4 regions of the Shewanella sp. GD03713 genome follow, and region 1 is predicted to be linked to each of the others. Evidence: predicted binding sites of a transcription regulator. Region 1 holds the regulator's gene; each other region holds the start of a gene.
The links. Region 1 encodes LexA, which represses DNA repair genes until DNA is damaged. Its sites were predicted from a motif close to TACTGTATNNNNATACAGTA; they were not measured.

Region 1 (3,757 bases):
TTGGCCAAAATTACCTAATTTACGAATAGCACCAAAGACTTGCCATACAGATTCTTTCTGTTTCTTCTTACCACTCAACTCTTTGTGATAAGTCGCCACTTCCATCACGTGATCATAACCTAAATACACAGGCACTAAGGTGACAGGGCGTTCGATGCCACGCAGCACACTGTTGATCGTCATGGCAATCATGCCCGTTTTCGGCGCCAATAGACGACCGGTGCGAGAGCGGCCACCTTCAGAGAAATACTCCACCGAATATCCCTTAGCAAACAACTGATCGAGGTATTCACGGAACACGGCCGTATAGAGTTTATTGCCGTTAAAACTACGGCGAATAAAGAAAGCCCCGCCACGGCGGAACAGCGGACCAGCAGGCCAGAAGTTTAGGTTAATCCCCGCCGCAATATGCGGTGGCACCATGCCTTGGTAATACAAAATGTAGGATAACAGCAGGTAATCCATATGGCTGCGATGGCAAGGTACATACACAATCTCGTGACCATCATGGTGAAGCTGGCGGATTTGCTCGGCACCTTTGATATTGATACCGCTGTAGAGCTTGTTCCATAACCAAGTTAAGAAACGCTCGGCAATACGCACTAGGCTATCGGAATAATTCGCTGCAATTTCATCAAGATATTCAATTGCTGTTTCACGAGCTTGGGTTTCGGAAATCTTCTTACTCGCCGCTTCTTCCTGAATCGCCTTGCGTAAGGATTCGGATTTCAACAGAGAGTGGAACATCGCCTGCCGATTAGGCAACACAGGCCCTGTCATCACCTTGCGTTGACGGCGGAAATGCACTCTCGCCACCCGCGCCAGTTTATGGGCAATCCCCATATCGGTGCCGTGTTCGTCGGCCATATAACGCAGCGATACCGCATTAGAAAACTGAACAAAGTTGTGGCGGCCTAAAAATAGGATCATCAGGCACTTACGTAACCAAGTTGGATTCTCGCGCTCAAGCACAGCCGCCTTCATGGTGTCGTCTTCTTTACCCGGGGTACGGCCCCAATACAGACTCACAGGCACCAGCTGAATATCTAACTCTGGCTTTTCCTTATGGACAGCCAACAAACGCATAAAACATTCGAGGAATGGCTCATTGCTGGCACGTTCGCCAAACAAAGGCTTACGCCCTTCGAGACAAACGACGCGGGGCGCGACAACGCCATTTACCACGAGCGGCTCGTAGGGGCTTGGCAAACCCAGCTTAGTGGTGATCTCGCTTAACGCAGCAATATCACTCAGGGATTCTGTTTTCATTACATAAGCAAGCGGTCTGGAGGCGTCCAGATTCAGATCGGCAAAGGGATCCTGCGGCACAACAATAGTGTGCACTAAGTGTTTTTGGATCCAGCGTAATGATTTCAACCAAAGAGAGTCTTGTTTAGGCATTATTCTTATGCAATGTAAGTACGTTCATTAGCCCCATAGAATACCAGATTCTAGGGAACATTCGCTAATACTCTCCAATCGCGTTAAAAAGTGGTTAATACTTGCACTACGAATAATACTGTATATACTAACAGTAACTGTATAGAAAAACAGGAAAGAACATGAGACCGTTGACGCCACGCCAAGCCGAAATTTTAGAGCTGATTAAACGTAATATTGCCGAGACTGGCATGCCACCCACCCGGGCCGAAATCGCCACCCGTTTGGGTTTTAAAAGTGCAAATGCTGCCGAAGAACACCTTAAGGCATTGGCGAAAAAAGGCTGCATCGAGATCATGCCTGGCACTTCCCGCGGGATCCGTCTCCCCGTTGAGGAAGAAGATAACAGCGAATCAGGCTTACCACTGATTGGCCAAGTGGCTGCGGGCGAACCTATTCTCGCCCAAGAGCATGTCGAACAGTACTACCAAGTCGACCCTAGCATGTTCCACCCTGCCGCCGATTTCTTACTGCGTGTCAGAGGTGACAGTATGAAGAACATCGGTATCCTCGAGGGGGATCTGCTCGCCGTTCATAAAGTACAGCAAGCGCGCAATGGCCAAGTAGTTGTTGCTCGCGTTGACGATGATGTAACAGTTAAACGCTTTGAAAAGAAAGGGAATCTCGTTTATCTACATGCAGAGAATGAAGATTACTCCCCAATTAAAGTCGATTTAAGTTTCCAAAGTCTAACAATAGAAGGGCTCGCCGTAGGGGTGATCCGCAATGGAGATTGGCTATGAACAAACTACTAGGTAATGCCCCGCGTCACCCCGGTTTATGGCTCGATGCGGTACGCGAAACCGATACTGACTGGCAGCATACGCCTATTATCACTATGCCCACCGAGAGCCAAGGGCGCCAAGAGCTGATGCAGCTTAGCAAGCAGTTAGCACAATTGAGCCAACAAGGCCGCTGGGTCGTGCTCATCAACCCTCCGAGTATTGGCTACAAGCAGTTACTGGCCAACGCTGGCGTGCGTATGGACCGAGTTCTCTTAGTCCATGCGAAAGATGAAGTCGAAACCCTGTGGGCCATGGAAAAAGCCTTAACCAGTGGCACTTCAAGCGCAGTAATTACTTGGATCCACTCACTCGATGCCCGCGACAATCGTCGTTTGCAAATTGTGGCCAAGAGCGCTCGCGCCATGGGAATAGTGCTCGAAGGTGTCGTAAATCACTCGACTGCGGACGCGACACTCAAGCAACCCGCTCACTTTGCCCAAGGTAGTTTTTTTAGCTCTGTTCATTAAAATTTTTGCACTGCGTATTTAGCCTTGAAAGCCGCCTCACCTGTGAATGTGGGGCTTTTTTTTGGCAATTTTTCAGACAATTAGAAAAAGAAGTGATCTTGATCAATTTTTAAACAGCAAGTATGTTTGATTCAGACGAGCATAATATATCGCCCGTTTAGGCAAAAAATATCGACGATTTATCGAATATCTCTTGCCCACAAAAATCGAGAATAATGGGTTTATTCAGCAGTATGTGCCAGTGTGGCTAATACCAGCAGTAACAATACTTAATCAAAAGTAAGCCGCCAACGCACGTTGAAGTCAGAGAAGCTTTTTTGGGAACTGAAGAGTTTGCATAGAGTTGAGACTTACTGTGTTGCTCTTCTTTGTAGTTGCTATTCGCAATTGGCAGAGGAGAAGTCTTGTGAAGCAATGGTTGTATTGTTTACTCGTGGTGCTATTCGCCCCACAGTTGGCCGCAGCGGACATGCGGTTCAACATGACCCCCGGCGTAACAGAAATCAGTGACAAGGTTTATCACCTGCACATGACGATTCTGTATATCTGCTGCGCCATAGGCCTAGTGGTTTTTGGCGTGATGATTTATGCCATGATCAACCACAGGAAATCAAAGGGCGCGGTCGCGTCTCACTTCCATGAGAGTACAAAAGTCGAAATCGCGTGGACGATTATTCCTTTTGTCATTCTGATCTTAATGGCGATTCCTGCCACGAAAACTCTGATTGCCATGGAAGATCCCAGCAATGCCGATCTCACAGTAAAAGTCACTGGCTCTCAATGGAAATGGCATTATAGCTACTTCGATCAAGATATTGATTTTTACAGCATTCTCGCAACCCCAAGACCTCAAATCGAAGGTAGTGAAGCTAAGGGTGAGCACTACTTACTCGAGGTCGACAAACCCCTAGTATTACCGGTCAATCGTAAAATCCGTTTCTTGATGACCTCAGAGGATGTTATCCACTCATGGTGGATGCCCGCCTTTGCCGTTAAAAAAGACGCTAACCCAGGTTTTATCAATGAGGCGTGGACCCGTATCGACAAACCCGGTATTTACCGTGG
Region 2 (3,757 bases), 2.5 Mb from region 1:
TCTTAATGCCCAGCCATGCGCCGAGTGCGAGCGCCACAATCGGGAGCAGCCAAATCGGCGAAAAGAGTTTTTTCTTCACAACTTTTGGCGATTCAATTTGTGTCATCTTGAGGTTCCAATCGATCCCAGAGTAAACGAGTGTCTAAAACTTTTGCGGCAAGTTGAGTCAGTAAAATCACCAATGCAAACGCCGTGGCCGCAGGTGCAGGCTTTGCATCGAGTAATTGCCCCATATTGACGAGGGCAACCGTCAAGGAGATCACAAACAAATCGAGCATTGACCAACGGCCAATCCACTCAATCACATGAAATCCCACCATGAGTTTCTTTTTCGAAATCGGCAGATTAAAACTGATGGCACAGAGGTAAGTGGCCAAACCGATAATTTTCACCCAAGGCACTAAAATACTGGCAATAAACACAATAATGGCGATGGGCAACATATCCGAATGCACTAAATGGATAATCCCCGAAAAAATCGTATCGTGGCGCACTTGCCCCTGATTGGTGAGCATTGTAATAGGGTAGAGGTTGGCGGGAACCAACAAAATGGCGGCGGTGATCAGCAGCGCCCAACTTTTTTGTAAGCTGCTGTGATCACGGACATGGAGCTCGGCCTCGCAGCGACTGCAGTGGCTATTGTCACTGCTATTGAGCTGCCGGCACACCCTGCACAGGCACAGGCCTAAGTCTTTTCCCTGTTGCTGCATCTTAGTGTCGCTCCTGCATGAGAAGACTCCACATATGCTCAATATCGTATTCACGCTGTAAAAACAGGGTGACTAAAAAAAGCATGGTGAAGCAGAAGGTGCCCATACCGAAGTAAATATCCGAGAAATCAGATAACTGAAATGATGACACCAAAAAGCTAATCACATAAATCTCCAGCATGGTGAGCTGGGATAGCAGCCCTTGCAGCTTTAACAACTGTTTGAGGCTGCGGCGCCAAAACGGACTGCCCAGTCCCCATTTGACGATCAAAATCTGACTAAGGATCGACAGGATCAATAACCCCGGGCCAATCACGGCGGCGGCGAGCACGGCTAATCCCACGACCCAATAACCTTGGTCGAACACCGCAAAGGCGCCCTGAAACACTGTAGTGGTGCGAATGCTACCCAAAAAGTGGATTTCGAGCACCGGGAAAAAATTGGCGGGGAAATAGAACACCAGCGCGGTAATACACAGCGCTAACATGCCGTTTACCGAGCAGTATGGTGTGTCATAAAGTGCGGTGCTGCAGCGCGGGCATAACGCCCTAACACCCGTAGGTAAGGCGCGCTTTCGAACGGCTAAGTCGCAGGAACGACAGAGGATTACAGAGTTTTCTGCTGTATTTTCATGCATATAAAAATATTAAATTAGCCCCAAAGCCATTGAGAGAGCAAATAATCCGCAATAAAACCATATTACAGGGTGAGATAGCACATTGCTTGACCCATCTCGACAACGAAAAGCGTACTCATAGTACCAGAATAATCAGAACACTTGCATCACTAGTTCACTTTATGTCATCCTGATTACTGTATATAAAAACAGTGCGAGGGCAGTCATGGCAGTTATTACACAGTTTGTCGTGGTAAGAGAAGGGGTGGAGAAGATGACATTTACATCGAAAAAGGAGGCTGACGCCTACGATAAGATGCTCGACATCGCCGATAACCTCATTCCATTTATTCAAAAAGCGCAGCTCGGAATTGATGAAACCGTGAGCGAACAGCTCGCATTCTATTTTGCTAACAATAAAGATGAGCTGACAAACTTGCTTAAAGGCGTGGTTCAAGTTAATAGTACGCCATCAAAACAAAATGTAGCGAAAAAAGCGCCTAAGAAGGACGACGCTGCCGAATAATTTTTTAGGAAGTCTATGAAACCGCAATTTTATGAGTCACTGAATCGTCAAGCGCTGGCCTTACTCGAGGGCGAGGATGATTTAGTGGCTGCCATGGCTAACTTTTCTGCTTTGCTAAACGATAACCTAACCGAACTGAACTGGGTGGGGTTTTACGTGATGCGTGGCGAACAGCTGGTGTTGGGTCCTTTCCAAGGTAAAGTGGCCTGTACCCGTATTCCAATGGGTAAGGGCGTGTGCGGTACCGCCGCGCAAACCAATCAGACGCAGCGCGTCGCCGATGTGCATCAATTTGATGGTCATATCGCCTGCGATTCAGCCAGTAATTCTGAAATTGTTATCCCAGTGCGCGCCGATGGTAAGGTTGTGGCCGTGCTGGATATCGATAGTCCTATTTTTGACCGCTTCGATGAAGAAGACCAAAAGGGCTTGGAATTATTGGTAAAAAGCTTCGAAAACTGCCTATTTGCTTAATTTGCGTACAATAACGCATAATTCATAGTCGCAATCGGTGGCGTGCGCCTTATAATAGCGCATGCACTGATAAGGCTTATTTTGAGCACAGCCGAAATAAGCCTGATAGGTTCAGCCGTGAAAAATTGTTAACTTATATTTTTTAACTTTAGTTAACTCGGCGAGAATGCTAATTTGTACTTTGGCTCATATGTGAGCTTAACCAAGATAAACGACTCGTAAGAAGCTGATTTTTATCACCTCGGATTCGATGTCCCTTTTTAACTGTGGAAGTAATGATGGAATCAACAGATAAGTTGACCGACACCAACGCAATTTTGGCGTATTTGTATGAAACATTTCCTTTGTGCTTTATTGCTGAAGGTGAAACTAAGCCATTAAAAATCGGATTGTTTCAAGATTTGGCTGAAAGGTTGGCTGATGATTCTAAAGTCAGTAAAACTCAACTGCGAGTTGCCTTAAGACGCTACACCAGCAGCTGGCGCTACCTGAAATCGGTAAAAGCCGGTGCACAGCGTGTGGATCTTGATGGTCAGCCATGCGGTGAGTTAGAGCAAGAGCATATCGATCATGCTCAAGCGATGTTGAAAGAAAGCCAAGATAAAGCAAAAGCTAAGCGTGCAGCTCAAGCGCCAAAAACGGCGCCTGCGGGTAAAGCCCCTGCGAAGAAAGCCCCTAAGAAAGTTGCCGTGCCAGCACGTAAGACTGAGCGCCCAGCAAAAGCAGCACCTAAGGCAGAGCCTGCTGTAAACTTAGTTCAAGCGCAATTGACCGATTTAGCGAAGAAGCAACGTGTCAATGTTAAGTTAGGGATGACGCCAGTAGCCGGCGTGATCACCGACATTAACAAAGAGGACATTCATGTTCAGCTAGATAGCGGCTTAACGGTAAAAGTGAAAGCGGAACATATCCTGCTGTAATCATTTAATCAAACGGAGTAACTTGTTGATGCGAAAACTCACTTTGGCTACATCCATTGCCACTGTTTTTGTCGGATTCTCGGCTTGGGCTGTCCCCCCTACGATTCAAATCAGCGAGTTACCCACTCTCAAGCAGGAAGCGCAGCATAAAGTGGCGAGTAAGCGAGTGACGGATTTATACACTCGTTCCCACTATCATAGATTTGCATTAGATGATGCGTTTTCTGCTCAGATTTTTGACCGCTACCTGCAACAACTCGACTACCGTCGTAATGTGCTGACGCAAGCCGATGTCGACAGCTTCAAACCTTACGTTAATCAGTTTGACGATATGCTGAGCTCGGGTGAACTCGAGCCTGCTTATAAGATGTTTGATTTGGTTCAGAAACGTCGCTACGAAGGTTTTGTGTACACACTCTCTCTGCTCGACAAAGAGATGGACTTCACCGTTCCGGGTGATGCCTACGAATACGATAGAGAAGATGTTGCTTGGCCAAAAGATCAAGCCGAG
Region 3 (3,757 bases), on a different contig from region 1:
TCAGTGATCGTTAGGCTGTTGAACTCTTTAGGGAGCAGGGAGCGAACTCTGTCAAGGAATGGCTGTTCATGTTCACCATAGAATGTCACGCCGTTTGCTCCTTCTACCTCTCCGCTATCTTCGTCCACGTCATTGTTCATTTGTCGCTGCATAGGCGCAGTCAAGTGGAATACCTGACCCTCAAGAATTTTCATGTCTAGACGTATGCCTGAGGGCACACTGTCGCATTTAAGGTCCATGTCCACTTCATTCACTTTCCATGCTAGTTCGCTCATTGTAACTAACTCAATCGTTTCGTCATGGACTGCGCACTCATCGATAGGGAGTTGGAAAGTTGTACCGCGGTTGTGAGAATTAAGCGAAACAGCCGAAACATAGCCATCGTCAGAGTAATAATTCGTTATGAGATACACCGAGCCGTTACGCTTTATTACTTTGCCTGTTTCCATCACTTGGGTTTTAATTGTGTTTTTCATTGAATTTCCTGCTCTTGGTTATAGTTACTTGGAATATTTGAGCATGAGCCTGAGTTCGCGCAATACAATGTATTTGAAGCAGGCAAAGTAGAGGAAGAATGACCTAGACAAAAAAGCTCTCGGGGATTTTGAACCACAGAGAGCTTCTTGATTAGATGCGGGATAATGAAAAAAATCCTGTCCTCAATGAGAATCCACAAACTCCTTTTCCTTTCTTACAAGAGCGTATTACTAGTCAACAACTGCAATTTCATCAAGTTCAAAACCAAGACGCATGTAATCATAGTCTGTACCGTGTGAGAGCCAAGTAGTACCTTCAGTATCTGTCATCGGCAATGGAAAGCGAACGAAAGCATAGTTTCCCTCAAATTTGTAAATCTCACCTTTGGTACCGGCAGGTGGGCAAGGGGTGCGGATAGCTTCAAAAGGTTTGACAACTACAACAGTGATAAGCCCTTGAGTGTCACGTCCATCAATGATTGTTTCTGTGTTAATTTTCATTATCAGTCTCTATTTTGCTGTACGCCTGTGCAGGCTGTTGAATTCAAATTTACACGAATTTTGGAACGCGCAATCCCCTATGGCTGTTTATTGCAAACATATTAAATTTTCAATTCTTAGTTTGGTTTCGTTTAAGTAATCGCCACCTCTCATTCCTCCGTACTTACAGCGCATTACATTTAAGCCATATGCCATCAATGACTTAGATGTTCATTGGTACGTGCTAGTCCGTGTGGCCAGAAATGGATTTGTTGTTGAACCCAGAGTTTAATGAGATCTGTCCCGCGCGGGACACTTTCGAGTCTTTAAGTTTGGGGAAATACCTCTTCGTTAGGGTCATGCGGGGAATATTGTGAAAATCCAGCTTGGCAGCTAGAATTAGCTGTATATAAATACAGGTGTTCATTCGTATGATTGTTTGTCCAATCTCATTGCAAGCAGGGATTACCGGGTTTGAAAGCCCTGCAGCAGACTATTTGCAGTTGCAGCTAATCATAGACGAATTACTGGTAAGGCATCCCAGTGCGACGTTCCTGGGGGCGGCAAGTGATAACTCCATGAATGGGGTGGGTATATTCGAAGGCGACATATTGATTTGTGATAGGTCTGTTGATGCACAGCAGGGGGATGTGATTATCTGCGACATAAACGGAGAGTCAGTTTGTAAAATTTTCGACAAAGAAAGGCGATTGCTTAAATCGGCAAATCCTGCATATCAACCAATAGTAATTAGTGATACTGAACATTTTTTAGTAGAGGCTAATGTTGTCTGCTCTCTCCGTCTTCATAGGCCTAATGCGCTGGCCGGGCTTCTTTGCTCCGCAATGGAATATCAACACCTGCAGAGTTCAATTCATGAGATTTTGATAAAGCACGCTAATGCAACATACTTTGGCGCGGCTTGTGGTCATTCAATGAATGACGTAGGTATATTCCATGGCGACGTTCTAATTTGTGACAGGGCCGTTGATGCTCAACAGGGAGATGTAATAGCCTGTAACCTAAACGGTGAATTCGTCTGCAAGATTTTCGACAAGAATGGGCGCAGGCTGCTATCTGCCAACTCTGTTTATAAACCAGTGGAAATTGATAATACCGATATCTTTACTGTTGAAGGAACAGTTATTTGTTCTATTCGGCTACACAGGTCTAAACAATTACTCAAACTCGAGGGTTGGTAGAATTGCTAGCCTTAGTAGACGTTAATAATTTTTATGCCTCGGCTGAAGCTGTATTTGATTTAAGTTTGAGGGGCAAAGCGATAGTGATTCTCAGTAACAATGACGGCTGTTGCATTGCGCTCAGCAGGCAAGCTAAAGAACTTGGCATTACTCGATTTTCCCCGTACTTCAAAATCAAAGACATTTGCGATAAGTACGGTGTGGTCGTGAAAAGTTCAAATTATGCTCTGTATGGCGACTTGAGCAATAAGTTAATGCAGGTAATAGGTGGTTTCGCACAGCGGCAGCATGTTTATTCTATTGATGAAGCCTACCTGGATATGTCTGACTGCATGAAACTTTACCCTAACCTATACGAGCATGGCCATCAGCTGCGTCGTACTGTTTGGAAGCAAACGCGATTACCTGTTTGTGTTGGTTATGCGCCAACACTCACTTTAAGCAAAGTTGCAAACCACGCGGCAAAGAAAGTGCAGGGATTTAATGGCGTTGCGGTGCTTCGAAACCCGGAAGAATGGGAACCGATACTAGCCAAAATGGAAACTTCGGATATTTGGGGGGTTGGTGCAAGACTCTCAAAACGACTTGCTGAAATGCAAATACATACAGCTTTGCAATTATCCAAGATGGATCCAAAGCTTGCCAAGCGCATGTTTAGCATCGAGCTTGAAAGAACGGTGCGAGAGCTTCGAGGTGAGCCAGTTAAAATGTGGGATTCAGTTAGGGCAGATAAACAGCAGATTTTCAGCACTAGAAGTAACGGTGAGCGAATCACAGATCCAGACTCTTTGCATCAGGCCTTAGCAATGCACGCTTCGACGGTTGCATCTAAAGCGCGTAAACAGGACTCTTTAGCGTGCCACTTGATTGCCTTCGCCGCATCATCTCCATTCGATGAAAACCCAGTTTGCTTTCGTTATAGTCATCAACTGATTGTGCCAACTAACGACACTAGATTAATTGTTGCAGCCGTGACGCAGGGGTTACCCCAGCTATTCCACCCCGGCGTCCGGTATCATCGTTCAGGGGTTGGGTTGGTAGAGCTAACACCAGCAAAACACGCACAATACTCACTGTTTGACACCGACAAGAGTAACCCTGACTTAATGAAGTGCATGGATATGATTAATGCTCGGTATGGAACCGGTACATTGAGCATTGCTGCCCAAGGACGCGATCAGAAATGGGCCATGAGGAGAGACTTTTTATCAAAGCAGTTTACTACCAAGTGGTCTGACATTCCCCAAATTCACTGTAAATAGCAGATTTATTTAAGAGAGATAATTCGGGAAAACAATCAAGATTTATCTGGACAGCTTTGGTACAAAGCGTGACAAAATAGAGTTTATAAAATTTATGCTGAGGTATTCCTATGTCTGTAAATAAAGATTGTTCTAAAAGTGGCGCCGCAATGGAGTTATTAACCAAAGCAGACTACGCGTTCAGCACTCATTGTATGAGTTGTGATAACGGCAAAAATTATAAAATTGATGATGACATACCGGAATCGTGCCCTGTATGTGGCGAGCATAAAGAATACACAATTCTAAATGTGAACAGCCATACCGGCATTACGGAGCAGGGTTAGGTTTAGGGATT
Region 4 (3,757 bases), 1.6 Mb from region 1:
GCAGGCCTCCACCACCGACTACGGCATCGATAAAACCTGCAATTAAGCCAATGACAGCCAACAGGGCCCAGTTACTGGGCTCGAGTAACAACTCCAAATCTTAATCCTACTCAATGACTCGTCTAAAGGGGGGTAGTGCGTCTAGCAAGGATTTGCCGTAACGTTTGGTCACTAATCGTCTATCAAGGATAGTGACTCGGCCATAATCCTGCTCTTTACGCAGTAATCTACCACAACTTTGGATAAGCTTTCGCGATGCATCTGGAATGGTGAGTTGCAGAAACGGATTTCCGCCCTTTATTTTCACATACTCGGCATGGGCTTGCTCAACGGGCGATGTCGGCACCGCAAAGGGCAGCTTAGTGACGATGAGGTTGGTGAGGTAATCTCCGGGTAAGTCTAGACCTTCAGAAAAACTGCCCGTGCCGAACAAAATACTCGGCTCACCTTTGTCACACTTGGCTTTGTGGGTCTCAAGCAATTGCTGGCGCGGGGCATTTCCTTGAATAAGGATTTCCTGCGTGAGTTTGCCCTCAAGCAATTCAGCGACTTTCTCCATTTGCCAGTAAGATGCAAACAACACTAAGGTGGCCATTTCGCCGTCAATCAGCTCCAAAATGTGCTCGGCAAGCTCAGCGGTATAGGCATCGTCCGTCGGCTCGGTTTTCATCTTAGGTAAGTAGAGCGTGGCGTTATTCGGATAATCGAAAGGGGATTGCAGGGCGAGATAACGACTGCCGTCCTTTACCGATAATCCCACTTGATGGGCGAAATGGTCGAAGTTATTCAGCGCGCGCAGGGTTGCGCTGCACAGCACGACGCCAGCCGCCTTTTGCCACAGCATAGATTCGAGCATAAAACCGACTTCAATCGGCGAGGCGCTAAACAAGTAATCGACCTGTTTGCCTGTGAGCAATTCAATCCAGCGGGCGAGGGGCGCGCCTTTAGTCGAATCTTCCTTTGCCATCATTTTCCAGAGCTTTTGCAGGTTTTCGAGTCGCTGCAACATAAAGCCCATTTCGGCCTGTAGCGCTTCCGCTTGGTGCTTAGGAATGTCGCCATCTTTGATCGTCTCAGCCAGCAATAATTGCATCTTGTTAAATTGCTTGAGGGCGAGATTGGAGGTGGCCGCGAGATTCTCGGCGGGGATTTTCAGTGCATCGGGCAATTTGCCGTGTTCGAACCGATAGCGGCTCTCAGGATTAGCAAACTGCTTGGTCTGGGTATCACAGAAATGGGCGACTTGATTGAGCTGAGCGATTAAGTCTCCGATATGATCCTGCATCGCCTGCGCAGGGGCGATGATATTGTTGCTCTTTATTTGATTTTGTAACTTGGCGCTGGTCTTACCGACTTTTTCTAGCCAGTCGGCGGCGCCTCTAAGCGTTGCCTGCGCGCTAGAAAAGTCCCGGGCGACGATAGGTAAGTGGTGAGCTTCGTCAATGACATAAAATACGTCTTCGGGATCGGGCAAAATCACCCCGCCCCCCAGCTCCAAGTCGGCGAACAGCAAACTGTGGTTGGCGATCAGTACATCCCAGGTGTCCACATCCTCGCGGGCTTTGTGAAACGGGCAATTACGATGACTGGCGAGTTGCCGATGACAACTGTGTTTATCGCAGGCGATTTGTTGCCAGAGATGGTCCGGTATCGGTGTCGATAACGTATCGATTTCACCGTTCCAACGGCCTTCATTAAAGTCGCTGAGCAGCTCCTGCAACATTGCAACTTGGCTGTTATCAGGCTTTGTTTGCCACATGGCCATTTGGGTACTGTTATCATCGCCGATCAGCATGGCAAGTTTGGACAAACAGACATAACGCTGGCGCCCTTTTACCAGACCAAAGCGAAAGTTTAGCCCTGATTGTTCGAGAAAAAACGGTAAGTCTTTGTGCAGCAACTGCTCCTGAAGCGCCACGGTTGCGGTAGCGATACAGACCTTTTTCTTACTCGCAAGTGCAAGCGGAATCGTGCCCAAAATATAAGACAATGATTTACCAATCCCCGTACCCGCTTCGACCACTATGATGCGTCTATCTTTGTCATAGTCGCCAGCAAGAGTCTTAGAGATTTCTGCCACCATAAAATTTTGCTCGCGGCGTGGCCTAAAATTAGGCAAAGCGGCGGCAATATCTTTATAGATAGCGCGGATCTGGTTTTTTACGTTGTCAGGTAACATGCGGCACTACTTTATCGAATTAATGCTGTACATAATAACAGTGATTGCATAGCCTAAGAAACTTTTCTGCCATTTTATGGCAATTTTATTCTGTGTCCCGAGAATCAATAAGCAGCGAGAGCCTTAGAGTGAAACCGCAGTTGAATCCCCCCGAGAGTCTGCCGCCTGAAACGGCTGCGCCAGTGAGTGTACAGGGACGCGTCCTCACGCGCCATGCTATTACGCGCGGTGCAACGCTTGTGCTGCAGTATTATCTCGCCACCGTTTCAGGCCCTGTGCTGGTGGAGTTACCTGGCTCTGAGTACATTTGTTTTTGTCATCAAAGCGATATGGCGGCATTGCAGTTACAAACGCCGGGGCAGGCACTGCGCTTTGTACCGCTTGCACTTAAAAGCTTTAAAAGACAATCCGTCGCGGCGATTTATGCCCAGTCGAGCAGTGTGTTTCGTCATTTACAGCGGATAGCGACGGATGCTGGTATTCCCTTATTTGAGGCGGATATCCGTCCCGAGCAGCGTTTTTTAATCGAACGTTTTGTAGCGCTCGATGTGGCATTTTTAGGGCATTTTGTCAGTAACGCTGGCATAGATGAACAATTGCCCATTTTTAGCGCTGTACGGGCCAAAGCCGTTGCGCCGCAGCCGGAAATAAAATTGCGTTCAATTTCCCTCGATTTTGAATGCAGTTTTGACGGATTACTCTATTCCGTGGCCCTTTATGGGCGCGATGCGCAATCTCAGCCCTATGAAAAAGTTATCATGGTGGGTGAGCCGCAGCCTGATGCTGCAATCTACATCGAATGGGTGAGCGATGAGGCGGCGCTTATCCATCGTCTCATCGCTTGGTTTACTGAGTTTGATCCCGATGTGATCATTGGTTGGTCTGTGGTGACCTTTGATTTGGCCTTGCTATATCGGCGTGCGTTGTTGCACCGGATCCCGTTGCGTATTGGTCGCGGTGGTGCGCTCCTCGAGTGGAAGGTGGAGAATAAATTTCGGCCAGAAACCTTAAGTTTGCCTGGGCGAGTGGTGCTCGATGGTATCGATTGGCTAAAGGCGGCCTTTTACCAATTCGAGCGCTTCTCATTGGAGTTTGTTGCCCAAGCGCTACTCGGTGAAGGCAAAGCGATTCATGATGTAGAAAATCGAGCACAAGAGATTGATGCACTATATGCCGAAAATAAACAAGGGCTTGCACATTATAATCTGACCGATAGTCGCTTAGTGTGGGATATCTTTGAGCATACTCAATTGTGGGATTTTGCCCTCGCTCGCGCCGAATTAACGGGGTTAGAACTGGGGCGCGTAGGCGCCTCGGTCGCCGCATTCAACCATTTGTACCTACCGCATTTACATAGGGCAGGCTTCGTCGCGCCCGCAGAGCCTGCTAGCCAAGGGATAGAAAGCCCTGGTGGTTATGTAATGGATTCTGTCCCGGGTTTTTATCAACATATTTTAGTGTTTGACTTTAAAAGCCTTTATCCATCGATTATCCGGACTTTTTTAATTGATCCTAAGGGCTTGATTGAAGGCTTGGATGACGAGGAGGGATCGGCATTAGATGAGCCTGAAACCGTTG

Region 2: the regulator LexA is predicted to act here: its motif matches at 1,522-1,541, upstream of N5E87_RS09380 (YebG family protein).
Region 3: the regulator LexA is predicted to act here: its motif matches at 1,358-1,377, upstream of N5E87_RS21650 (S24 family peptidase).
Region 4: the regulator LexA is predicted to act here: its motif matches at 2,203-2,222, upstream of dinG (ATP-dependent DNA helicase DinG).

Annotation. Positions count from the first base shown of each region.
Region 1 is NZ_JAOCIW010000001.1:4,643,518-4,647,274, forward strand. Features, by position in the region: gene plsB (glycerol-3-phosphate 1-O-acyltransferase PlsB) at 1-1,401, opposite strand, end outside; gene lexA (transcriptional repressor LexA) at 1,563-2,183, shown strand; gene N5E87_RS20320 (SulA-like leucine-rich domain-containing protein) at 2,180-2,692, shown strand; gene coxB (cytochrome c oxidase subunit II) at 3,099-3,757, shown strand, end outside.
Region 2 is NZ_JAOCIW010000001.1:2,095,192-2,098,948, forward strand. Features, by position in the region: gene N5E87_RS09365 (MlaD family protein) at 1-106, opposite strand, end outside; gene N5E87_RS09370 (paraquat-inducible protein A) at 93-710, opposite strand; gene N5E87_RS09375 (paraquat-inducible protein A) at 712-1,347, opposite strand; gene N5E87_RS09380 (YebG family protein) at 1,553-1,852, shown strand; gene N5E87_RS09385 (GAF domain-containing protein) at 1,868-2,326, shown strand; gene proQ (RNA chaperone ProQ) at 2,605-3,246, shown strand; gene prc (carboxy terminal-processing peptidase) at 3,275-3,757, shown strand, end outside.
Region 3 is NZ_JAOCIW010000002.1:83,253-87,009, forward strand. Features, by position in the region: gene N5E87_RS21640 (hypothetical protein) at 1-476, opposite strand, end outside; gene N5E87_RS21645 (hypothetical protein) at 708-977, opposite strand; gene N5E87_RS21650 (S24 family peptidase) at 1,388-2,158, shown strand; gene N5E87_RS21655 (Y-family DNA polymerase) at 2,161-3,420, shown strand; gene N5E87_RS21660 (hypothetical protein) at 3,531-3,746, shown strand.
Region 4 is NZ_JAOCIW010000001.1:3,031,877-3,035,633, reverse strand. Features, by position in the region: gene N5E87_RS13445 (TSUP family transporter) at 1-97, opposite strand, end outside; gene dinG (ATP-dependent DNA helicase DinG) at 107-2,179, opposite strand; gene N5E87_RS13435 (DNA polymerase II) at 2,320-3,757, shown strand, end outside.